DNA from 2 places in the Polaromonas sp. P1_F8 genome. Region 1 is predicted to be linked to the other one. Evidence: riboswitches for the same ligand, from Rfam matches in the RefSeq annotation. Region 1 holds a riboswitch; the other holds the start of a gene.
The links. A riboswitch is a leader RNA that binds a small molecule or an ion and turns the genes downstream of it on or off. The one in region 1 is predicted to bind glycine.

Region 1 (3,394 bases):
CTGGCGCGGAAAATCCGCCATGGCCTGAAGCGTTGCAGGGTTCAGGGGCAGGGCAGGGCTCATCAGCCGGCCTTGCGCAGCGAAGGCCACAGCACCGCCTGCGCCACGATCACGTTCTCGCCATTGAAGGTCGCCGCCGGCGAGCCGTAAAGCTCGTAACCCATGGCAAGCACTTCACTCACCCGACGGCAAAAGCTCGCGTCATCCGGGCCGGTAAGGAGCCTGTAGGTGGGAAGACCGTCGGGGGGCGTGGTGGCGGGTGATGTCATGGCGGCAAGCAGCTGATGAACGGAGGGCGATATTACCGTTTCCGCCCACCTGCTGCAGGACGCCGTGCTGCAGACCCCCTTTTCAGGCCTTGCTCAGGCCTTCGCCATCCCCGGCAATGCCATTACACGCCCCGGCGCCGGCATCCCGGTAAACGCAAAGTCGACTTCCGGCTCGCGCCCGCTCACGATGTCCGCAATCGCCGCGCCCGAGCCGCAGGCGTGCGTCCAGCCCAGCGTGCCGTGGCCCGTGTTGAGGAAGACATTGGAGGCCTTGCTTTTGCCGATGTAAGGCACGTTGCTCGGCGTGGCCGGGCGCAGACCCGTCCAGAACTGCGCGCCCTCGCCGTCCGTCATGTCGGGAAAGAGTTGTTTTACACGGCGCACGATGGCGTTGCAGCGCACCAGGTTCAGCTCGGTGTTGTAGCCGTTGAGCTCGGCCGTGCCGGCAACGCGCAAGCGGTTGCCAAAACGCGAGAACACCAGCTTGTACTCGTCATCCGTCAGGCTGACCTGATAGGAGGCCGCCTCGTTGATGACGGGCAGCGTGACCGAATAACCCTTGGCCGGGTAGATGCGCAGGCTTTGCCCCAGCACCTTGGCCCACTGCGCGCTGAAGGCGCCCAGGCACATCACATACGCGTCGGCTTTCAGCATCTCGACCTTGCCGCCGGCCTCGCCGCTGCCCATCGCCACCTGCACGCCGTTCAGCTGCCCTTGCTCGGCGTCCAGGCCCAGCACCGTGGTGTTGTACAAAAATTTGACACCCGCCTGCTCGCAGCGCGCGGCCAGCGCGGCGGTAAATGCGCGGGCGTCACCCGATTCATCGCTGGGTGTCATGCTGCCGCCCACGATGCTGCCGCGGCATTGCGCCAGCGCGGGCTCAATCGCCACACACTCGTCGGCCGTCTTCATGTCGAGTTCGCAGCCGTGCTCGCGCATGATGCGCGCGGGTTCCTGCGCCGCGTCGTACTCGGCCTGGCTGGTGTAGAAGTGCAGGATGCCCTTGGTTTGCGCGTTGTACAGCAGGCCCAGCTCGGCGCGCAGTTTTTGCAGCGCGCCGCGGCTGTACATGCCCAGGTTCACGATCTGCTTGATGTTTTGTGCCGTGCGCGCGGGCGTGCAGTTGCGCAAAAACTCCAGTCCCCACAGCCACTGGTTCACATCGGCGCGCAGCCTGAAAAGCAGCGGCGCATCTTCACGCGCCAGCCATTGCAGCACTTTCAGTGGCGCACCCGGGTTGGCCCAGGGCTCCGCGTGGCTCACAGATATTTGCCCGCCGTTGGCAAAGCTGGTTTCCATCGCGGCCGCGCCGCGCCGTTCGACCACCGTGACTTCGTGCCCCCGCTGCGACAAATACCAGGCCGTGGTGATACCCGTGACACCCGCACCCAAAACCATGACTTTCATGGCAGTTCCTTTTCATTCAAGCAGAACATTGCAGTAGCGCAAGCGCCGTGCCAGGGGTTGCTGTTGAATCGGAAGAATCGTGGCAACCGCCAAGCCATCACATGCTTGCGGCCGCTTCCACTGTCCTTGTTACCTGAGAGATTCAGCCGCTGCTTTTATGTCGATGACAAGCTTCGGCTTTGCTCCTTCGGTGCGCTGCACCTTGCGTGCGGCGTCTCTCCAGACGGCTGTGTGTTTCCGGGCAGTACGGGACCTGAGCGATTATGGAAGTTTGCGCCTTCGGTGGCTGCCTTGGGGGGCAGCGCTCTCCTGCTTGAACGGGTTTGAATTTACCACCGAAGCCTGTTTTTCCAAGCGTGAATAGGGCGTTCAGTACAGGTCTAGCGGGTTGATTCAGGCGCTTAATAGTAGGAAGCAGGGCGGCTCAGCCTTCGCTCGCCGCCTTCACAAACGCGGCTTTGGCATCGGTATAGGCCTCGCGGTCACCCGGGTGCCGGGCCGCCAGTTCCGCCTTGAGCGCGGCATACCGCGCCGCCAGCGCAGGGTCCGAACGCAGGGCGTCGCGAAAACGCAGACGCTGCGCCCACACCTCGCCGCCGTGCACCACCAGGTGCAGATGATGCGTGCGCCGCCCCTCTGCCCAGCGCATCAGCCATTTGCGGTCAGACAGCGAGGCATTGAATTCAGCGGAGGTCGTATAACCGTTGGCGCACAGCGGCGCCAGAAGCGCTTCAGCCGCCGCGATAGATTCCACACCGGCCAGCATGTCAATCACCGGTTTGGCCGCCAGGTCGGGCACGGCCGTGCTGCCGATGTGCTGGATGTCGATCAGGCGGGCCGGCAGCTGGGGGGAGAGCGCAAGCAGGCGGTCCCGCTCAGCCACAAACTGCAGGGGCCAGGCCGGGTTGTAGGCCTGCAAGACCACTTCCTCGTGGATAGCGGCAAGCAGCGATTCCTGGTCAGTCATGCGGGGCGTGGCTGGTGGGTTGTTGTGCAGGGGCGAAAAACGCTGCGCGGCACGCCAGAATCGTTTGTGAGGCCACTTTTAGGGCATTTTGAGCATGAAAAAGGCCTTCAGCCCAATAAGGACGGGCGCGAGCAGCTACTAAAACAATAGCAACCAGAAATCCCCACGGCTGCGAATGGGGCGATCTGCATTTCATTTACCTGAGCGCCAGCACAGCTTTGCGCGCCTGTGCCAGCCGCTCTTCCAGGTAAGCGCCATAAAAGTCGGTAGACGCCAGGCCAACCAGCCGTTCCGCCAGGTCTTGCCCGGCCGGGCCCAGAAACAGCACCGTGGGGGTAAAACCGGCCTTCCATGCCGCAACCTGGGCGGCGGCTGTCGTCACCTGGCCGTCAAAGCCGGTCAGCGGCGTCGCGCGGTCGCTGATGTTGAGCTGCCAGGCGTGCAGGCTGCCATCGCGTTGCCCCGGCAACAGGTAATTGCGCCGCACCAGTTCGCAGAAGGGGCAGCCAGGCAGGCTGACCAGCAGCACCAGCGGCTCATTTTTAAGGGCGGCGATTCCAGCGGCCGCCGGCAAAGAGGCCGGCACAGGCAAGGCCGTGTCTTTGGCCAGCGCGAGCTGGGGCACGGCCAGCCCGGCTGCCAGCACGGCAGTGAACTGGCGGCGGCCCACCGGGCTCATTCAGCGCTTTCCAGCAAAATCTTCGTCAGCGCAGCCGGTTCGCTGATCATGGGGTCATGGCCGGTTTTGATT
Region 2 (3,394 bases), on a different contig from region 1:
GTCACTTCGCCGCTCAAGGGCATATACACGTCGGCCGCAGCCTTGACGGATTCGACAACACCGGCGGTTTCTTTCTGGGCGAAAGTGGTGCCGACAGCCGGCAGGTCCACAAACACCACGTCGCCCAACGCGTCCTGCGCATGCACGGTGATGCCAACGGTGGCAACGTTGCCTTCAATCTTGACCCATTCGTGGTCTTCGGTGTATTTGACGGTCATGAGGTTCTCCAGGGGTTGAGTGAGCAGAAACTAAAACTAAAAAGGTGCTTAACCGCGGTAGTAGCGGGCGGGAACAAAAGGCATGGCGGCGACTTCCATGGGCACGGCCTTGCCGCGCACGATGGCGTTCACGCGCGTGCCCAGTGCGGCAAATTCGGGTTTGACGTAGCCCATGGCCACCGGCTGATTGATCGTGGGGCCCAGCAAACCGCTGGTGACTTCGCCAATGACCGTACCGTCGGTGCTTTGCAGTTCGGTGTGATCGCGCACCGGGACGCGCTCAAGCGCCACCAGGCCGACACGCTTGCGGGTGAGTTGGGTGGGGTCGGCCAGTTGAGCCAGGATTTTTTCTGCGCCGGGAAACCCACCGGCCCGCGCTCCGCCGGTCCGGCGAATCTTCTGCATGGCCCAATTGAGGTTGGCTTCCACCGGTGTGGTGCTGGTGTCGATGTCGTTGCCGTAGAGGCACAGACCCGCCTCCAGCCGCAGCGAGTTGCGCGCGCCCAGGCCTATGGATTTGACTTCGGGCTGCGCGAGCAGCGCTCGTGCGAGCGTGTCGGCTTGCGAATCAGGCACCGAGATTTCAAAGCCGTCTTCGCCGGTGTAGCCGCTGCGGGTGATGAAGCAATCGCAGCCGGCCACGTCGAATTGTCCGCCGGTCATGAACACCAGTTTCTCGACACCCGGGGCCAGCCGCTGCAGGGCAGTGACAGCTTGCGGGCCCTGTAGCGCCATGAGCGCCATCTCCGGCATGGGAATGACTTCGCAGCGCGAGCCGATTTTGGCCTGTATGTGCGCGATGTCACCCACCTTGCACGCGCCATTGACGATGACAAACAGGTCGCCGCCGTTCGCATAGTCACGGTTGAAAAACATCAGGTCGTCGATGATGCCGCCCTCGTCGTTCAGCAGCAGGCCGTAGCGCTGCTTGCCGGCGGGCAGGTCTATGACGTCGACGGGTATTAGGGATTCAAGGGCGGCTGCAGCATCAGCACCCACCAGGCGTAGCTGGCCCATGTGAGAGACATCAAAAAGGCCTGCCGCCTGACGCGTGTGGTGGTGCTCGGCCATCAGGCCCGCAGGGTATTGCACCGGCATGGAATAGCCCGCAAAAGGGACCATGCGTGCGCCAAGCTCTAAATGCAGGTCGTGCAAAGGCGTTTTAAGCAGGGTTTCGGGGGCGGCAGAAGAGGTGGACGAATCGGACAAGGCATTCTCCAGGGGGCAAACAGGTAAAACCATGAGTTGCCCCTGCTGTCCACTTTACCTGAGAGATTCACCCGGCGATGCGGGTTTGCTCCTTCGGTGGGCGGGCCTGTGAAAGGCTGCCTCTCTCCAGTAGGGAACGACCTGTAGCGTGGTGCGCCGCAGGGCGGTTGCCAGTCCTTTTGCCTGAGCGTTCAGTGCGGCCCAAGGGGTGCCCTTGGGTGTACGTGCGCCTTCGGCGGTTTTCGCTAAGGAAAACTCTCTCCTGACCCGGCAAGTGTAACGGAACCGGCTGTGCGGTCGGTCAGTTTGATCAGGCGGCCAGATGCTGGGGCAGCAGCATGGCGATCCGCTCGCTGATGGAGTCGGCACGCTCATGGCCCGCGATTTTTTCGATTTCCTCGATCATTTCGCGCGAGGCGCTGAGCATGGTCTCGCGGTCCTTGGCATTGCGCAGCGCTTCGCGAAAGCGCTCGGCCATCTCCGGGTTGCGCCGGGCGAACATACGCTCGCAGATGTCGAACAGGAACATCCGGGTTGTGGCAAGCGAGCGCTTGCCTTCAAATTGATCGGCAGAGACCTGAATGGCCTGGGTGGTTTCGGGGCTGGGAAAGTTCTGTAACTGCGCCGGCGTGAGTGTGTGGCCGGGTGCAGGCGCGGGGTTTTTTGCCGGTGCGGACGTCTTGCCGGGATGGGCTTCCAGAAAGCCGTCGCGCAAAAGGCGCAGGGCAATGGCTTCGCCGTCGCCCTCAAACAGCGGTCGGAAGTCCTGGGCAGACTTGCTGCCGTCGGCCATCAGCAGAAGGGTGCGCTCGCGCTGGCCTAGCGTTCTCACGCCGGGCTTGAGCTCGGCGCGGGCACGGTCGGTTTTATGGAGCTGCATGGATTTCATCCTCAAATGAAAGTAAGGGCCTGTTAACGCTATTTATGCAAATGCGAATGGGGTGAGAAAGCCGCCAATCAAGGCGCGTGACGACGCCCAGACTTCTGTCTGGGCTAGGAGAGCAACGCCGAGTGGCGGCTTTCTCACCCCATTCCCTCCGGGTTGCGATCAAAAAGGCCCTGCGCGGCGTTGCAAAGCCTTGACGGGGTTCACCCCGCCTGCGTTTTGCGCCTTGCTCAAGGCCTTTTGACTCGCAACGCATCTTGCATAAATAGCGTTAACAGGCCCTAAAGCATCGCCTGCGTAGATGACAAGGGCGTGAAACCCCGTCCGAAAAAATAGCTATTTGGCGTAGACCAGATCGCGCAGGCCAAGAGACAGCTGCGGTACGTAAGTGATCACCATCAGGCAAGCCAGTATCACCAGTACAAACGGGAGCAGGTGGGTCACGATGCGGTCCAGCGATATCCTGGCGACCGTGCAGGCTGCAAACAGGTTCACGCCGAATGGCGGCGTGATCATGCCCAGCGCAAGGTTGACCACCATCACCAGCCCGAAGTGCACCGGGTCAATGCCGAAATGCACGGCCACTGGCGCCAGGATGGGCGCCAGCACGATGATGGCGGCGCTGGTTTCAATGAACATGCCGATGATGAACAGCGCCGCGTTGACGCCCAACAGGAAGAGGGCGGGCGACTGCAGCACGGCTTCCAGCCAGTGGCCTATGGCGTCCGGCACGCCGGCCCGCGTGATCAGGAAGGCGAACAACCCGGCATTGGCGATGATGAACATGATCACGGCACTGGACAGCACCGATTTGCGCAGAATGACGTACAGGTCGGCCGGCTTGATCTCGCGGTAGATCACGATGCCCACGACCAGCGCATAAAACACCGCCACGGCAGAGGCTTCGGTCGGCGTGAAAATTCCGCCGTAAATCCCGCCCAGAATGATCACCGGCATCAGCAGCGCCCAACCTGCCTGCCAGGTCGCCTTGCCAAAGCTCAGGCGGCCGTCGCCGTCCTGTTTGCCCCAGCCTTTCCAGCGGCAATACAGGTGGACGAAGAGCATCAACGCACCACCGATC

Region 2: it holds a riboswitch for glycine, as region 1 does, so the genes downstream of both, gcvT (glycine cleavage system aminomethyltransferase GcvT) here and AC1D1J_RS19680 (D-amino acid dehydrogenase) in region 1, are expected to answer to the same signal.

The regions. Positions count from the first base shown of each region.
Region 1 is NZ_JBFUBS010000006.1:297,544-300,937, reverse strand. Features, by position in the region: gene AC1D1J_RS19690 (DinB family protein) at 1-63, opposite strand, end outside; gene AC1D1J_RS19685 (DUF1737 domain-containing protein) at 63-269, opposite strand; gene AC1D1J_RS19680 (D-amino acid dehydrogenase) at 363-1,676, opposite strand; glycine riboswitch at 1,909-1,998, opposite strand; gene AC1D1J_RS19675 (GrpB family protein) at 2,101-2,643, opposite strand; gene AC1D1J_RS19670 (thioredoxin domain-containing protein) at 2,840-3,322, opposite strand; gene AC1D1J_RS19665 (alpha/beta fold hydrolase) at 3,319-3,394, opposite strand, start outside.
Region 2 is NZ_JBFUBS010000001.1:1,188,719-1,192,112, reverse strand. Features, by position in the region: gene gcvH (glycine cleavage system protein GcvH) at 1-218, opposite strand, end outside; gene gcvT (glycine cleavage system aminomethyltransferase GcvT) at 267-1,460, opposite strand; glycine riboswitch at 1,463-1,567, opposite strand; glycine riboswitch at 1,587-1,702, opposite strand; gene AC1D1J_RS05600 (hypothetical protein) at 1,738-2,307, opposite strand; gene AC1D1J_RS05595 (TRAP transporter large permease) at 2,650-3,394, opposite strand, start outside.